DNA from 3 places in the Streptomyces sp. NPDC006197 genome. Region 3 is predicted to be linked to each of the others. Evidence: riboswitches for the same ligand, from Rfam matches in the RefSeq annotation. Region 3 holds a riboswitch; each other region holds the start of a gene.
What was found. Region 3 has a riboswitch for cobalamin ahead of ABZ318_RS19190 (prenyltransferase/squalene oxidase repeat-containing protein). Riboswitches for the same ligand answer to the same signal wherever they lie in the genome.
Positions count from the first base shown of each region.

Region 1 (5,352 bases), on a different contig from region 3:
GTTGCAGCCGATGCAGGTGTTGATGGTGTCGGCGCGGCCGGCCGTCGCCTTGGCGACGAAGGCGGGGTCGGCGAGGAACGGGCGGGCCAGCGAGACCAGGTCGGCACGGCCGTCGGCGAGGATCTCCTCGGCGACCTCGGGGGTGTTGATGCGGTTGGAGGTGACGAGCGGCACGGAGACCGCGCCCATCAGCTTCTTCGTCACCCAGGTGTAGGCGCCGCGCGGCACGGAGGTGGCGATGGTGGGGATGCGCGCCTCGTGCCAGCCGATGCCGGTGTTGATGATGGTGGCGCCGGCGGCCTCGATCTCCTTGGCGAGGGAGATCACCTCGTCGAGGGTGGAGCCGCCGGGGACGAGGTCCAGCATGGAGAGGCGGTAGACGAGGATGAAGTCCTCGCCGACGCGCTCGCGGATCCGGCGGACGATCTCCAGCGGGAAGCGGACCCGGTTCTCGTACGAGCCGCCCCAGCGGTCGGTGCGCCGATTGGTGGCGGCGGCGATGAACTCGTTGATGAGGTAGCCCTCGGAGCCCATCACCTCGACGCCGTCGTACCCGGCCTCCTTGGCCAGCTCGGCGCAGCGGGCGTAGTCCTCGACGGTCTGCTCGACCTCGGCGTCGGTCAGCTCGTTCGGCACGAAGGGGCTGATGGGCGCCTTGAGGGGGCTGGGGCCGACCAGGCCGGGGTGGTAGGCGTAGCGGCCGAAGTGCAGGATCTGCATCGCGATCCGGCCGCCCTCGGCGTGCACGGCGTCGGTGATCAGCCGGTGCTCGGCGACCTCCTCGGCCGTGGTGAGCTTGGCCCCGCCGTCCCAGGGGCGGCCGGCCTCGTTGGGGGCGATGCCGCCGGTGACGATGAGCCCCACGCCGCCCCGGGCGCGCTCGGCGTAGAAGGCGGCCATGCGCTCGAAGCCGTGCTCGGTCTCCTCCAGGCCGACGTGCATCGACCCCATGATCACCCGGTTGGGCAGGGTGGTGAACCCGAGGTCGAGCGGGCTCAGCAGATGCGGGTACGGGGTCATGGGGGCGCCTCCTCGCGCAGGGGTCGTCGACCGCAGGGGTCGTCGACCTCAGTTCTAGGCGACCCCGGGCGCCTTCTGCAACTAGTTGCAGAAGAATCCGGGAGTGATGTCTACTACTCGGTAGCAAAGGCCCTGAGCAGCCACCTCAGGAGGAGCGGCGGGGCCCGGCCACCTCGGCCGCGATCCACCCGTCCAGGTCCTCCGGCGTCCGGGGCTCCACCCCGTCCGCGCCCAGCAGACCGTGCGCCCGCAGGACACGGGCCACCGACGTGCCCCAGGGCCGGCGCAGCCGGGCCGCGGCCAGCAGGTCGTCGTCCGCGAGGAGCTCGGCGACCGGACCGGTGCGCAGACCGGCGGGGGAGAGCACCGCCGCCTCGTCGGCCCAGCGCAGCGCCAGATCCACGTCGTGCGTCGCCATCACCACCGTCGTCCCCGCCTCCCGCAGCCGGGCGAGGGCGTCGAGCAGCCGCTCCTGCCCGTGCGGGTCGAGCCCGGCCGTCGGCTCGTCCATGATCAGCACCCGGGGCCGCATCGCCACGGCGCCCGCGATCGCGGCCCGCTTCCGCTGCCCGTACGACAGCAGATGCGTCGGCCGGTCCTCCAGGGCCGTGATGTCCAGCGCCTCCAGGGCCTCCCGCACCCGGAGCCGCACCTCCTCCTCCGGCAGCCCCAGGTTCGTCGGACCGAACGACACGTCCTGGCCGACCGAGGCCGCGAACAGCTGGTCGTCCGGATCCTGCACGACCAGCTGCACGGTGGTCCGCAGCCGGGTCAGCCCCTTCCGGTCGTACGCCACCTCGGCTCCGTCCAGGAGCAGCGACCCGCTCCCGCACCGCAGGCCCCCGCTGAGGAGCCGCAGCAGAGTCGTCTTGCCGCTGCCGTTGCGGCCGAGGAGCGCGATCGCGCGCCCCTCCGCCACAGAGAAGTCCACGCCCGACAGGACCGCGGGCCCGTCCTCATAGGCGAAACCCGCCTTCACCAGCTCCACGACGGGCTTCGTCGGCGTCGGAGACGTCACGGAAGGAACCTTTCCAGTACGAGGGTGAGGGCGACGAGCCCCGCGAGGAGGACGCCCGTCGCCGTGAGGAACCGCCGGGAGACCGCGCAGGCCGGCACCAGGACCCGCAGCGTCCCGTCGTAACCGCGTCCGGCGAGCCCCGACTGCAGGCGCTGCGCCCGGTCGAAGGCCCGTACGAACGTCGTCGCGCCGAGACCGGCGAGCGAACGCCAGGTCGCGGCCCGGCTGGTGTGCCCGAGCCGGGCCGCCTGGGCCTGCCGGATCTTCGCCAGCGAGTCGAGCAGCAGGAAGATGATCCGGTACATCACGAGCGCCACGTCCACCACGGGCGCCGGGACGCCCGCCCGGACGAGCCGGGGCAGCACGTCGGACACCGGCGTCGTGAAGGCGAAGAGCAGCACCCCCAGCGAGGCCGAGGCGGTCCGAAGGAGCAGCTCGCCCGCGTGCACGGGACCGCCGGGCGCGAGGGCCACGAGCCCGCGCGCACCGCCCACCTCGAAGAGCAGCGGAACGGCCCCCGTGACACAGAAACCGAGCGGGATGCGGAACGCCCGCCACAGCTGACGACCCGGCACACCGGCCGGACCGAGCAGCACCGCGAGCGTGGCCGCCGCCACGAGCAGCGCTCCCGGCCACGGCGGCAGGGAGACGGCGCACAACGTCAGACCGAAGCCGAGGGCGGCCTTCTCCACGGGATGGCGGCGGCGCCAGCGACTGCTGTGCGCCGCCGCGTCGATCGGCAGCATCGGCGCTACGCGCCCGTACCGTCGAACGGAACGGAACCGTCGTCGGCCCCGGGGACCCCCGCACCACCGACGACGAACCGGGACCCGCCGCTCGCGGCACCGGACTCGGGCCCACCCCTCGCCGTATCGGAATCGCCGCCCCCGACGGGATCGTCCTCCGCCGCCGCACCCTTCGCCCCCGCCGCCTCCGCGGCCTTCGCCGCGCCCTGGCGGCGGCCGCGCCGCAGGCCGAAGTAGTACGCCAGGACACCGGCGCCGAGCGCCGCCTGGAGGGCGAAGAGCGCCGACTCGATCTCGCCGGACGGCGGCTCGTACAGCGGGCTGAACCACGGCTTGTAGTCCGGCTGGAGCTCCGTGATCGCGGTCTCCGCCTCGCTGTCGGACCCGCTGAACGGCTGCTCCTTGTGGTCGCCGAGGCCCAGCGCGAGCGGCAGGACCGCGAGCGCGGCGACGAGGAGCAGCAGCAGCGTGTTGACCTTCGCGTTCCGGCTCATCGCGCGACCACCTCCTCGGGCTGCTCCGCCCGCGGCCGGCCGAGGACGCCGAGGCGCGTCAGCTCGCCCTTGCTGGACTGGGTGAGCAGCCGCATCACGAGCACCGTGAGCAGGCCCTCGCTCACCGCCAGCGGAATCTGGGTCACGGCGAAGATCCCGCCGAACTTGGCCAGCGCGCCGGGCACACCGCTGCCGGGGTCGGGGAACGCCAGGGCCAGCTGCACGCTGGTGACGCAGTACGTGGAGAGGTCGGCGACGAACGCGCCGAAGAAGACGGCCACCATCAGGGGCGCGCCGAACCGCCGGAGCAGCCGGTACGTCCCGTATCCCGCCCAGGGTCCGACGATCGCCATGGAGAAGGCGTTCGCGCCGAGCGTGGTCAGTCCGCCGTGCGCGAGCAGCAGGGCCTGGAAGAGCAGGGTGATCGTCCCGAGGACCGCCATGATCGGCGGCCGGAACAGGATCGCGCCGAGCCCCGTACCGGTCGGATGCGAACAACTACCGGTGACCGAAGGCAGCTTGAGCGCCGACAGGACGAAGGTGAAGGCGCCGGAGGCACCGAGCAACAGAGTGGATTCGGGGTTCGACCGCACCTCGCGGGTCAGCGCGCGCACCCCGTGGACGACGAACGGAGCGGCCGCGACGCCCCAGGCGGCGGCGTGCGCAGGGGGTAGGTACCCCTCGGCTATATGCATGATCGGGAGACCCTCTCCAGCACCTCGTGGATGGACAACGCACCCTGGCCGGTCTCCTGGCTGACGGTCATACGGCCCGACTCCGCCTTCCCACACCGTCGCGGTCTCCCGCGACGGTCCAGTGGCTTCCCCGAGGTGTTCCCCCGGGGGTGGAGCCGGACCTCCCGATCACAGTGGCGAGGGCCGCACCGGTACCGCACCGGTTTCCCGTACACCAAGGCCCTGCGACATTAGTGGGTTGACCTGCTGGATCACAACACGGCCACCACGCGGCGCGCCCCTCCGGTCACTGCACGCACCCGGTCCCCGTGGTCACTCCTTGCGGTAGGCGTACGCCTCCGAGGCCGCCGCCGCCACCGCGTCGAGATCCCCGCCGGCGCTCGCCGTCACCAGCGCGGCCACCGCGCCCTCGACGAACGGCGCGTCCACCAGGCGGGAGCCCTCGGGCAGTTCGTCGCCCTCGGCGAGCAGCGCCTTCACGGTGAGGACCGCGCTGCCCAGGTCGACGAGGAGCGCGACCCCGGCCCCTCGGTCGACGGCCTTGGCGGCCCCGCGGATCAGCTCGGAACTCGTTCCGAGGCCACCGTCCGGCGTCCCGCCCGCGGGCAGGACCGGGGCGAGGTCACCGCCGCCCGCGAGGCCACGGGCCAGTTCGACGACCGCCGTCGCGACCGCCGCGCTGTGCGAGACGAGCACGATGCCCACGACCGCCGAGCCCTCCGGAACCGGGCCCTCCGAGGCCGAGCCCTCCGGGCTCATCGCGCGCCCTCCGCGCGGGCGGTGTCGGCGAGGGCCGCGAAGAGCAGCGCCGACGACGTCGCCCCCGGATCCTGGTGCCCGACCGACCGCTCCCCGAGATAACTGGCCCTGCCCTTGCGCGCCTGGAGGGGCACGGTCGCGAGGGCGCCCTCCTCGGCGGCGGCGCGGGCCGCCTCGTACGAGCTCCGCAGTCCTTCCACGCCCGGCACGAGCGCGTCCAGCATCGTCTTGTCGCCCACCTGGGCACCGCCCAGCTGCGACACGGCGGCCACACCGACGCCGAGCGCCTCCGCCAACCGCTCCCGGGTGACCTCCCCGTCCTCGCCCAGGGTCTTCCCGGCGCGCCGCAGCAGCGTCCCGTACAGCGGTCCCGAAGCACCGCCGACGGTGGAGATGAGCTGCCGTCCGGCGGTGGTGAGCACCGCGCCCGGGTTCGCGGGCGGCTCCTTCGCCAGGGTCTCCGTCACGGCGGCGAACCCCCGCTTGAGATTGGCTCCGTGATCGGCGTCGCCGATGGCCGAATCCAGCTCGGTGAGACGGTCCGCCTCCCGGTCGACGTCCTCGGCCACCGCGGCCAGCCAGCGCACCAGGAACCCGGCGCCGAAGGTCTCCGCCATCTC
Region 1 covers NZ_JBEXSZ010000126.1:1,643-6,994, forward strand. Annotated here, with positions in the region: gene ABZ318_RS30205 (NADPH-dependent 2,4-dienoyl-CoA reductase) at 1-1,020, opposite strand, end outside; gene ABZ318_RS30210 (ATP-binding cassette domain-containing protein) at 1,166-2,038, opposite strand; gene cbiQ (cobalt ECF transporter T component CbiQ) at 2,035-2,784, opposite strand; gene ABZ318_RS30220 (energy-coupling factor ABC transporter substrate-binding protein) at 2,790-3,278, opposite strand; gene ABZ318_RS30225 (energy-coupling factor ABC transporter permease) at 3,275-3,973, opposite strand; cobalamin riboswitch at 4,002-4,207, opposite strand; gene ABZ318_RS30230 (PTS fructose transporter subunit IIA) at 4,286-4,732, opposite strand; gene dhaL (dihydroxyacetone kinase subunit DhaL) at 4,729-5,349, opposite strand.
Region 1: another riboswitch for cobalamin. It lies ahead of ABZ318_RS30225 (energy-coupling factor ABC transporter permease); the one in region 3 lies ahead of ABZ318_RS19190 (prenyltransferase/squalene oxidase repeat-containing protein).

Region 2 (5,352 bases), on a different contig from region 3:
GGCCTCCTTGAGGAAGGCCTGGTTCGTCTCGTCGAGGACGTACTCCTGCGTGAGCTTGTCGTACATCCAGTCGGCGACGACCCCCGTCGTGGCGTCGTAGCCGAAGAGGTAGTCGACGGTCGCCGCCAGCTCGAACGCGCCCTTGTAGCCGTGGCGGCGCATCGCCTCGATCCAGCGCGGGTTCACGACACGCGCCCGGAAGACGCGGGAGGTCTCCTCGACCAGTGTGCGGGTGCGGACGGTCTCCGGGCGGGTCGAGTCGCCGATGTACGCCTCGGGGGCGGTGCCGGTGAGCGCGCGGACGGTCGCGACCATGCCGCCGTGGTACTGGAAGTAGTCGTCGGAGTCGGCGATGTCGTGCTCGCGCGTGTCCGTGTTCTTCGCGGCGACCGCGATCCGCTTGTACGCGGTCTCCATCTCGGCGCGCGCCGGGCGGCCTTCGAGCCCGCGGCCGTAGGCGTACCCGCCCCAGACCGTGTAGACCTCCGCCAGATCCGCGTCCGTGCGCCAGTCGCGCGAGTCGATCAGCTGGAGGATGCCCGCGCCGTACGTGCCGGGGCGGGAGCCGAAGATGCGGGTGGTGGCGCGCCGTTCGTCGCCGTGCTCGGCGAGGTCGGCCTGCGCGTGGGCCCGTACGTAGTTGTCCGAGGTGGACTCGTCCTCCAGGCCCGCCACCAGCCGTACGGCGTCGTCGAGGAGTCCGATGACGTGCGGGAACGCGTCGCGGAAGAAGCCCGAGATGCGCAGCGTCACGTCGACGCGCGGGCGGCCGAGCTCGGCGAGCGGGATGGGCTCCAGGCCGTTGACCCGGCGGGAGGCCTCGTCCCACAGCGGGCGGACGCCGAGGAGGGCGAGCGCCTCGGCGACGTCGTCTCCGGCGGTGCGCATCGCGCTCGTGCCCCAGAGGGAGAGGCCGACGGAGGTCGGCCACTCGCCGTTGTCGGCGCGGTAGCGCTCCAGCAGCGAGTCCGCGAGCGCCTGGCCGGTCTCCCAGGCGAGCCGGGACGGCACGGCCTTCGGGTCGACGGAGTAGAAGTTGCGGCCGGTCGGCAGGACGTTGACCAGGCCCCGGAGCGGGGAGCCGGACGGGCCGGCGGGGACGAAGCCGCCGTTCAGGGCGTGCACGGCGTGGGCCAGCTCGTCGGTGGTGGCGGCCAGGCGCGGCACGACCTGGAGGGCGGCGAAGGACAGCACCTCGCGGACCTCGGGGCCGTACGCGGCGGCGACCGTGTCGATCGCGTCCACCGCCCAGCCGGCGGCCTCCATCGCCTCGACCAGCTCGCGGGCCTTCGCCTCCGCCTCGTCGGCGGTGGTGCGGGTCGCGGCCGACTCGTCGAGGCCGAGGGCCTCGCGCAGGCCGGGCAGCGCCTGCGTGCCGCCCCAGATCTGGCGGGCGCGGAGGATGGAGAGGACCAGGTTGACCCGGGCCTCGCCCTCCGGCGCGCCGCCGAGGACGTGCAGGCCGTCGCGGATCTGGGCGTCCTTGACCTCGCACAGCCAGCCGTCGACGTGCAGCAGGAAGTCGTCGAAGCCGTCGTCCTCGGGCCGCTCTTCGAGCCCCAGGTCGTGGTCGAGCTTGGCGGCCTGGATCAGGGTCCAGATCTGGGCGCGGATGGCCGGGAGCTTCGCCGGGTCCATCGAGCTGATCTGCGCGTACTCGTCGAGCAGCTGCTCCAGGCGGGCGATGTCGCCGTACGAGTCGGCGCGGGCCATCGGCGGCACCAGGTGGTCGACGAGGGTGGCGTGGACGCGCCGCTTGGCCTGGGTGCCCTCGCCCGGGTCGTTGACGAGGAACGGGTAGACCAGCGGGATGTCGCCGAGGGCCGCGTCGGGGCCGCAGGCGGCGGACAGGCCGGCGTTCTTGCCGGGCAGCCACTCCAGGTTGCCGTGCTTGCCGAGGTGGACCATGGCGTCGGCGCCGAAGCCGCCGTCCTCGGCGCGGGCGGCGATCCAGCGGTAGGCGGCCAGGTAGTGGTGGGACGGCGGAAGATCGGGGTCGTGGTAGATCGCGATCGGGTTCTCGCCGAAGCCGCGCGGCGGCTGGATGAGGATCAGGAGGTTCCCGCGCCGCAGCGCGGCGAGGACGATGTCGCCCTCGGGGTTGCGGGAGCGGTCGAGGAACATCTCGCCGGGCGCGGGGCCCCAGTGCTCCTCCACCTGCTCGCGGAGCTCGGCGGGCAGGGTGGCGTACCAGCGCTTGTAGTCGGCGGCCGGGATGCGGACCGGGTTCTTCGCGAGCTGCTCCTCGGTCAGCCAGTCCTGGTCGTGGCCGCCGGCCTCGATGAGGGCGTAGATCAGCTCGTCGCCGTCGCCGGAGACGAGGCCGGGGAGGTCCTCCACCGGGCCGAAGTCGTAGCCCTCCTCACGGAGGCGGCGCAGGAGCGCGACCGCCGACGCCGGGGTGTCCAGGCCGACGGCGTTGCCGATGCGGGAGTGCTTCGTGGGGTACGCGGAGAGGACGAGCGCCAGCTTCTTCTCGGCGTTCGGGATGTGGCGGAGGCGGGCGTGCCGGACGGCGATCCCGGCGACGCGGGCGGCGCGCTCGGCGTCGGCGACGTACGCGGGCAGACCGTCCTCGTCGATCTCCTTGAAGGAGAAGGGGACGGTGATGAGCCGGCCGTCGAACTCGGGCACGGCGACCTGGCTGGCGGCGTCCAGCGGGGAGAGGCCCTCGTCGTTCTCCTCCCACGCGGACCGCGAGCCGGTCAGGCACAGCGCCTGGAGGATCGGCACGTCGAGCGCGGCGAGCGCGCCCGCGTCCCAGGCCTCTTCGTCGCCTCCGGCCTGCGCCTCGGCGGGCTTGGTGCCGCCGGCGGCGAGGACGGTGGTGACGATGGCGTCGGCCGTACGGAGACGGTCGAGCAGCTCCGGCTCGGGGGCGCGCAGGGACGCCACGTACAGCGGGAGGGCCCGGGCGCCGGCGTCCTCGATCGCCCCGCAGAGGGCGTCGACGAAGGCGGTGTTCCCGCTCATGTGGTGGGCGCGGTAGTAGAGCACGGCGACGGTCGGGCCGGTCTCGTTCCGGACGGTCCGCTCCAGGGGGCCCCAGGTGGGGGCGGCGGCCGGGGCCTCGAAGCCGTGGCCGGTGAGCAGGACGGTGTCGGAGAGGAAGCGGGCCAGCTGCTCCAGGTTCCCGGGGCCGCCGTGCGCCAGGTAGGCGTGGGCCTCGGTGGCGACGCCGATCGGGACGGTGGAGGCCTCCATGAGCTGGGCGTCGGGGGCCTGCTCGCCGCTGAGGACGACGACCGGCTTCCCGGCGGCGAGGACCGCGTCCAGGCCCTCCTGCCAGGAGCGGACGCCGCCGAGGAGGCGGACGACGACCAGGTCGGCGCCGTCGAGGAGGGCCGGGAGGTCGGCGAGCGGAAGGCGGGAGGGGTTGGCGAAGCGGTACTCCACCGGCCCTCCGGCCGCGCGGGCGCTGAGCAGGTCGGTGTCGGAGTGCGACAGCAGCAGGAGCATGGCGAGCTCAGGCCTTCCTCGGGGTTGTCCGCGCCCCGGGTGGTCGTGTGGACGGCAGGAGTTCCTGACTCACCCGTGCCATCGCTGGTACGGGTTCACAGTGGCGGGACCGCGCCGGATTCTCACCGGGCTTCCTCCCCGGGGCCCTGGGACCCCATGCCGATCTGCATCCTAGATCGTGCCGTCTCCGGGCCGGAGGGAACCGGGGAGTCGGCCGGATCACACCCGGTGGTCAGCCGGTTCCCCGTGGGTATGCTCGCCGCCATGCCGCCCACCCCGCCCCCGACGCCCGAACCGGGCGAACCTCGCATACGGGACCGTGGCGACGCCTGCCCCGGGGCGCTGCGCCTGCACCCCGCCGACGACGGACGCCTCGCCCGACTGCGCCTGCCCGCAGGCCGCCTGACGGGCCGTCAGGCCGAGGTCCTGGCCCGCGCCGCCGAGACCCTCGGCGACGGGCGGATCAGCATCACCTCACGCGGCAACGCGGAGCTGCGCGGCCTCGGCGAAGGCTGCGGGGCGGAGCTCGCGGAGCTCCTGGCCGGGGCCGGTCTGCTGCCCTCCCCCACCCACGAACGCGTCCGCAACATCGTGGCCTCGCCCGGCGCGGAACTCGACGGACTCGGCTGTGCGGACGTGCAGTTGTGGGCGCGCGCACTGGACGCCGCCCTGTGCGCCGAGCCCCGGGCCGCGTCCCTTTCGGGACGGTTCCTGTTCGTCCTCGACGACGGGCGCGGGGACGTCGCCGGACTCGGCGGCGATGTGAGCTTGATCGCAGGCCAGGACGGGTCCGTCCTCCTCCGGCTCGGCTCCCGGGCCTTCCGTCTCGCCGCCGACGACGCCGTACGGGCCGCCCTCGCCGCCGCCCTCGCGTTCCTCGACGCCGCCGAGGCCGCCGGGAACGGGGCCTGGCGGCCGCACGAGCTGCCCGACGGGCACGTCCCCGACTGGGCCGGGGCCCTCGCACGGGCCGGGATCACGGCGGAGCCCGTACCCGTACCGCCGCTTCCCGTGTCCCGGCCGCCCGCGCCCGGGCCGCTCGGCGAGCACGCCCTGCACGTCCTCGCCCCCCTCGGCCGGCTGACCGCCGCGCAGCTGCGGGCCCTGGCCGACGGGGCCGGCGAGCTGCGGTTCACGCCCTGGCGCGGGGTGGTCGCCGTCGAGGCCCGTGCCGACCGGCTGCCCGGCCTGGAGACGCACGGCCTGGTCACCCGGCCCGACCTGCCCTCGGTCGGGGTCAGCGCCTGCACCGGACGGCCCGGCTGCGCCAAGTCCCTCGCCGACGTCAGGACCGTCGCCCTCGCCGCACCCGCGGGGCCGCTGCCCGTGCACTTCTCCGGGTGCGAACGCCGCTGCGGGCACCCGCACGGCACCTGGGTCGACGTCCTCGCCACCGGCGACGACGCCTACCTGGTGGACGGCGTCCCCACCCCCCGTACCTCCCTGCCCGAAGCAGTGACCACGGCCCGCACGACGAGATGAGCGAGAGCAACAGGATGTTCGACTACGAGAAGGACGGGACGGAGATCTACCGCCGGTCCTTTGCCACGATCCGCGCCGAGGCGGACCTCGCGGGCCTGCCCGCCGACGTCGCCCAGGTGGCGGTCCGGATGATCCACGCCTGCGGCATGACCGACCTCGTGCAGGACATCGCGTACTCCCCGGGCGTCGTCGCGAGCGCCCGCGCCGCCCTCCGCGCCGGCGCGCCCGTCCTCTGCGACGCCCAGATGGTCGCCAGCGGCGTCACCCGCAAGCGGCTGCCCGCCGACAACGAGGTGCTCTGCGCCCTCTCCGACCCGGCCGTGCCCGGCCTCGCCGCCGAGCTGGGCACCACCCGCTCCGCCGCCGCGCTCGAACTGTGGCGGGACCGCCTCGAAGGCTCCGTCGTCGCCA
Region 2 covers NZ_JBEXSZ010000006.1:31,653-37,004, forward strand. Annotated here, with positions in the region: gene cobN (cobaltochelatase subunit CobN) at 1-3,459, opposite strand, end outside; cobalamin riboswitch at 3,497-3,636, opposite strand; gene ABZ318_RS03020 (cobalamin biosynthesis protein CobG) at 3,712-4,941, shown strand; gene ABZ318_RS03025 (precorrin-8X methylmutase) at 4,938-5,352, shown strand, end outside.
Region 2: another riboswitch for cobalamin. It lies ahead of cobN (cobaltochelatase subunit CobN); the one in region 3 lies ahead of ABZ318_RS19190 (prenyltransferase/squalene oxidase repeat-containing protein).

Region 3 (5,352 bases):
CGTCCAGCCGCCGCCGGTCAGGTTCACGACCGTGTCCGCGTAGGACTTCTTCGGGTCGGCGGCCTTCTCGGCGTCGGCCGTCCAGGAGACCATGCAGTCCTTCAGCGCCTCCGGCACCGCCTCGCCCGAGGGGTCCTGCGTGAAGCCGGCCTCCGTCGCCGCGTCCGCCAACTCCTTGCCGACCGCGGCCGCGTCCAGCTTCCGGTCGCTCGAACCGCCCGCGCCGGAACCGCCCGTCGCGGCCGAACCGGCCGAGGAGGAACCGCCCTTGTCCGTACCGCCCTCGCTGCCACAGCCCGTGACGAGCAGCGCCACACCGGCGGCCGCGGCCACCCACATCGCCTTGCGCACAACACTCCCGAATCCGCACGCACGAAGGCCCGTTGCCCCCGTTTCCACGGGGCACAGTTTTGCATGCGGGAACGACAGCGCCGTCGGTCCGACTCACTCCTCCGGCGGGAACACCGGCTCCCCTCCGTCCGCCAGGGTGATCAGGATCGCCTCCACCGGGCAGCCCTCCGCCGCCGCGAGGAGGCGCTCGCCCGCGTCCGTCTCCGGTTCCACCGGGTGGGACTGACGGGCCGTGTCGAGGCGGAAACCGGCCGGGGCGTGGTTGACGCACATGCCGGAGCCGATGCAGACGCTCCGGTCGACCTCCACGTGCCAGCGGTCGCCCATCACGCGTCCCCGTAGCCGGCCGGCAGGTGGATCATCTTGTGCTCCAGGTACTCGCCGAAGCCCTCGGGGCCGAACTCCCGCCCCAGGCCCGAGTTCTTGTAGCCGCCGAAGGGGCCGAGCATGTCGAGGCTGAAGGTGTTGACGTTGAAGGTGCCGGTGCGCACGGCCCGGGCGAAGTCGACGCCGTGCTCCACGTCCCCGGTCCAGACGCTGCCGCTGAGCCCGAAGTCGGAGTCGTTCGCGATCCGCAGGGCCTCGGCCTCGTCCCCGTACGGCAGGAGGCAGACGACCGGGCCGAAGATCTCCTCGCGGGCGATCCGCATGGAGTTGTCGACGTCGCCGAAGAGGGTCGGTTCGACGTACCAGCCGCGGTCGAGACCGTCCGGGCGGCCGCCGCCGGTGAGCAGCTTCGCGCCCTCCGCCTGGCCGATCCCGATGTAGTCGAGGGAGCGCTGCTGCTGGCGCCGGGCGACGAGCGGGCCGACCTGGGTGGCCGGGTCGAGCGGGTCGCCGACGACGAGCGCGCCGGCCGCGGCGGCGAAGGCCTCGGCGATCTCCTCGTACCGCGAGCGGGGGGCGAGGATGCGGGTCTGGGCCACGCACGCCTGCCCGTTGTTCATCCAGGCGGCGGGGACGATCCCGGCGACGGCGGTCTCCAGGTCGGCGTCCGGCAGGATCACGGCGGCTGACTTGCCGCCCAGTTCGAGGGTGACGCGGGTGAGGTTGCGGGAGGCGACCTCCATGACCCGCTTGCCGGCGGCGACCGAGCCGGTGAAGGAGACCTTGTCGACGCCGGGGTGGCCGACGAGGTACTCGCTGACCTCGCGGTCGGCGGGCAGGATCGACAGGACCCCTTCCGGGAGGCCGGCCTCGGCCGCGATCTCGCCGAGGACGTACGAGTCGAGGGGCGACTCCGGCGAGGGCTTGAGGACCGCCGTGCAGCCGGCGAGCAGCGCGGGGCCCAGCTTGGCGGCGGCGGTGAACTGCGGCACGTTCCACGGGACGACGGCCGCGACGACGCCGACCGGCTCGCGCCGCACGAGCAGCGGCCCGAGGACGCCGGCGCGCCGCTCCTCGTACGGGAAGTCCCGGGCGACGGTGATCGCCGCGTCCCAGACCATCATCGCGCCGAGCGCCTGGGCGAGGACGGACCAGGAGTACGGGGAGCCGTTCTGCGCGCTGATGGCGCGGCCGATCTCCTCGTACCGCGCGGCGATCGCGTCCTTGATGCGGCTGACGACGGCGATCCGCTCCTCGACCGTCGTCCGGGGCCAGGGCCCTTCGTCGAAGGCCCGGCGGGCGGCGGCGACGGCCCGGTCGACGTCGGCCTCGGAGGCGTGCGGGACCCGGCCGATGACCTGCTCGGTGTGCGGGGAGATCACCTCGATCGTCCCGCCGCCCGGGGAAGGGTCGGTCCACTCCCCGCCGATGAACAGCTTTCCGTGCTCCACAAGCTCGGTCATGACCGCTGCCTCCCGAGGAGATGGAATTGCCCACTGGTTTTCTGACGATGCTTCAGAACTGATACCAGTTCTAGTTATGGTGGGCAATGGTCGTACCGGTACCGCAGAGACGAGGACGCTCATGACCCAGGTGACCGAGCACGGCGGAGGCGTCTGGTCCCTGCGGGTGCCCATCCCGGACAATCCGCTGGGCCACACCCTGGTCCACGTCCTCGACACCGGCCGCGGCCCGGTCCTCGTCGACACGGGCTGGGACGACCCGGCCTCCTGGACCGAACTCACCGACGGGCTCACCGCCCTGGGGCTGTCCGTACGGGAGATCCACGGGATCGTCGTCACCCACCACCACCCCGACCACCACGGCCTCTCCGGCCGGGTCCGCGAGGAGTCCGGGGCCTGGATCGCCATGCACGCCGCCGACACGGCCGTCGTCCGCCGCACCCGCGAGTCCGAACCCGGCACCTGGCTCGACTACCTCGCCCGCAAACTCGCCGCCGTCGGCGCCCCCGAGGAGCACATCGCCCCGCTGCGGGCCGCCCGCGCCTCCGGACGGACACGGACCCTGCCCGGCCTCCGCTCGGCCCTTCCCGACCGCGAGATCGTCCCCGGCGAGCTCCTCGACCTGGCCGGACGGCGGCTGCGCGCGATCTGGACGCCCGGCCACACCCCCGGGCACGTCTGCCTCCACCTGGAGGAGGAGCACCCCTCCCGGCTGCCCGGCCACGGCCGGCTCTTCTCCGGCGACCACCTGCTGCCCGGGATCTCCCCGCACATCGGCCTGTACGAGGACCCCGACGAGCTCACCGGGACCGATCCCCTCGGCGACTACCTCGACTCCCTGGAACGGATCGGCCGCCTCGGCGTCGCCGAGGTCCTCCCCGCCCACCAGTACGCCTTCGCCGACGCCGCCGGCCGGGTCCGTGAACTCCTCGACCACCACGAGGAGCGCCTCACCGGCCTCCTCGCCCTCCTCGCGACCCCGCTCACGCCCTGGCAGCTCGCCGAGCGCATGGAGTGGAACCGCCCCTGGGAGCAGATCCCCCACGGCTCCCGCAACATCGCCGTCAGCGAGGCCGAGGCCCATGTCCGCCGCCTGGTGAAGCTCGGACGCGCGGAACCGGTGGCGGGCACGGACCCCGTCACGTACGTCGCGGTGTGAGGGCCCGGCCCCGGACCGTCATGGCCCCCGTCCGCCCGTTCACGCGTGAGCGCGACCGTCCCACCCCCCCGGGGCGGCGGGTGTACGGGCCGGTAGAGTGAGCGGGTCGTCATCATGCCCGTACGGGGGGAAGCCGGTGCGAATCCGGCACTGACCCGCAACCGTGAGCCACCCCTGAAGAGTGGCGAGTCGGAATGCCCCGCCCGGGACGTGACCGCCGGCACCGTCGAGGAATACGGAGCCGGAGCCTGGTGCCCCTGAGGCGTGCCGGTGCCCGGCCCCAGGAGAGGGCCCCATGAACACCGTCCGCCGCGGCGCCGCCGCGCTCGCCGCCGCCGCAGTCGTGCTCGGCACCGGAGCAGCCGGGGCGGCCTCCGCCGCGCCCTCGCCGTCACCCTCCACGGGCACGCTCCCGTCCGGCCTGTACGGCACGAAGGACCCGACGTACGACGGTGTCTGGCGTCAGTCGCTCGCCTTCCTCGCCCAGCGCGGCACCGGCTACCAGCCCGCCGACCGGGCGGTGGACTGGCTCCTGGGCCAGCAGTGCGCCGACGGCTCGTTCGCCTCGTACCGCGCGGACGTGTCGAAGCCCTGCGACGCGAAGACGATGCGGGACACCAACGCCACCGCCGTCGCCCTCCAGGCGCTCCACGCCGTGCGCCGCCAGGCCGCCGCCCCGGAGACGATCGACAAGGCCGTCAAGGCCGGCTCCGACTGGCTGCGGAGCGTGCAGAACAAGGACGGCGGCTGGGGCTACGGCGTCGGCGGCGCGAGCGACGCCAACTCCACCTCGGTCGTCGTCGGCGCGCTCGCCGCGATCGGCGTGCGGCCCGTCTCGTTCACCTCCGCCGAGGGCCGCACCCCGTACGACGCGCTCCTCACCTTCGCCCTGCCCTGCTCGGACAAGGACGGCGCCGGGGCGTTCGCGTACCAGCCGGACAAGACCGGCAAGCTCCTCGCCAACGCCGACGCCACCGCGGCGGCCACCCTCGCCGGGCTCGGCAAGAGCGTCGTCGCCACCAAGGCCTCCCCCGAGCAGCCGACGACCTGCACCGACCTGTCGAAGCCGACCGTCGAGCGGGCCGCGCTGAACGGCGCCTCCTACCTGTCGAAGGCGCTCGCGAAGACCGGCCACCTCACCCTGCCGCCGATGCCGGGCGCCACCGACACCACCGAGCAGCCCGACATCGGCAACACCGCCGACGCCGTCGTCGCGCTCGCCGCGTCCGGCGCCGTGAAGGAGGCCGGGCCGGCCCTGGCGTGGCTGGAGAAGAACTCCGCCGCCTGGGCGAAGGAGGGCGGCCCGGCCGCCTACGCGCAGCTGATCCTGGCGGCCCGCGCGACGGACACCGACCCGCGCGAGTTCGGCACGGCGGACCTGGTCGAGCAGCTCAACGCCACCGGCCCGGCGCCCAAGACGCCGGACACCTCCGCCTCCTCCACCAGCGACGAGGCCGAGTCCGGCTTCGACGTGTGGTGGATCATCGGCATCGGCACGCTCGTCGGCGTCGGCGTCGGCTTCCTCGTGAGCGGCCGCAAGAAGTGACCGCACGGATGCCGGCGCGGGTCACGGGCGCCGCGGCCGGAGCGCTCCTCGCCCTGACCGCGGTCGCGGCGGCCCCGGCGCAGGCGGCCGGCTACCGCTACTGGTCGTTCTGGGAGAGCGACGGCGGGAAGCCGTGGACGTACGCCACACAGGGCCCGGCGACCGCCCGGCCCGCCGACGGCGACGCCCTCGGCTTCCGCTTCGCGATCAGCAACGGCACGGACGACACCTCCCTGCCCTCCGTCGCCCCCGACTTCCCGGGGATCTGCGGGGGCGTGGAGAAGAAGGACGGCACCAAGCGGATAGCGGTCGTCGTCGACTTCGGCGGCCCCGCGGACGCGCCGCCCGGGGAGGCCCCGCCGAAGAAGCTGATCAAGGTCGGCTGCGCGGAGGTCCGCGAGGACGCGACGGGCGCGGAGGCGCTGGCCGCGGTGGCGAAGCCGCTGCGGTACGACGGCTCGGCCATGCTGTGCGGGATCGCGGGCTACCCGGCGCACGGCTGCGGC
Region 3 covers NZ_JBEXSZ010000056.1:14,546-19,897, reverse strand. Annotated here, with positions in the region: gene ABZ318_RS19210 (hypothetical protein) at 1-351, opposite strand, end outside; gene ABZ318_RS19205 (ferredoxin) at 445-678, opposite strand; gene ABZ318_RS19200 (aldehyde dehydrogenase) at 678-2,141, opposite strand; gene ABZ318_RS19195 (MBL fold metallo-hydrolase) at 2,263-3,300, shown strand; cobalamin riboswitch at 3,387-3,522, shown strand; gene ABZ318_RS19190 (prenyltransferase/squalene oxidase repeat-containing protein) at 3,596-4,846, shown strand; gene ABZ318_RS19185 (SCO2322 family protein) at 4,855-5,352, shown strand, end outside.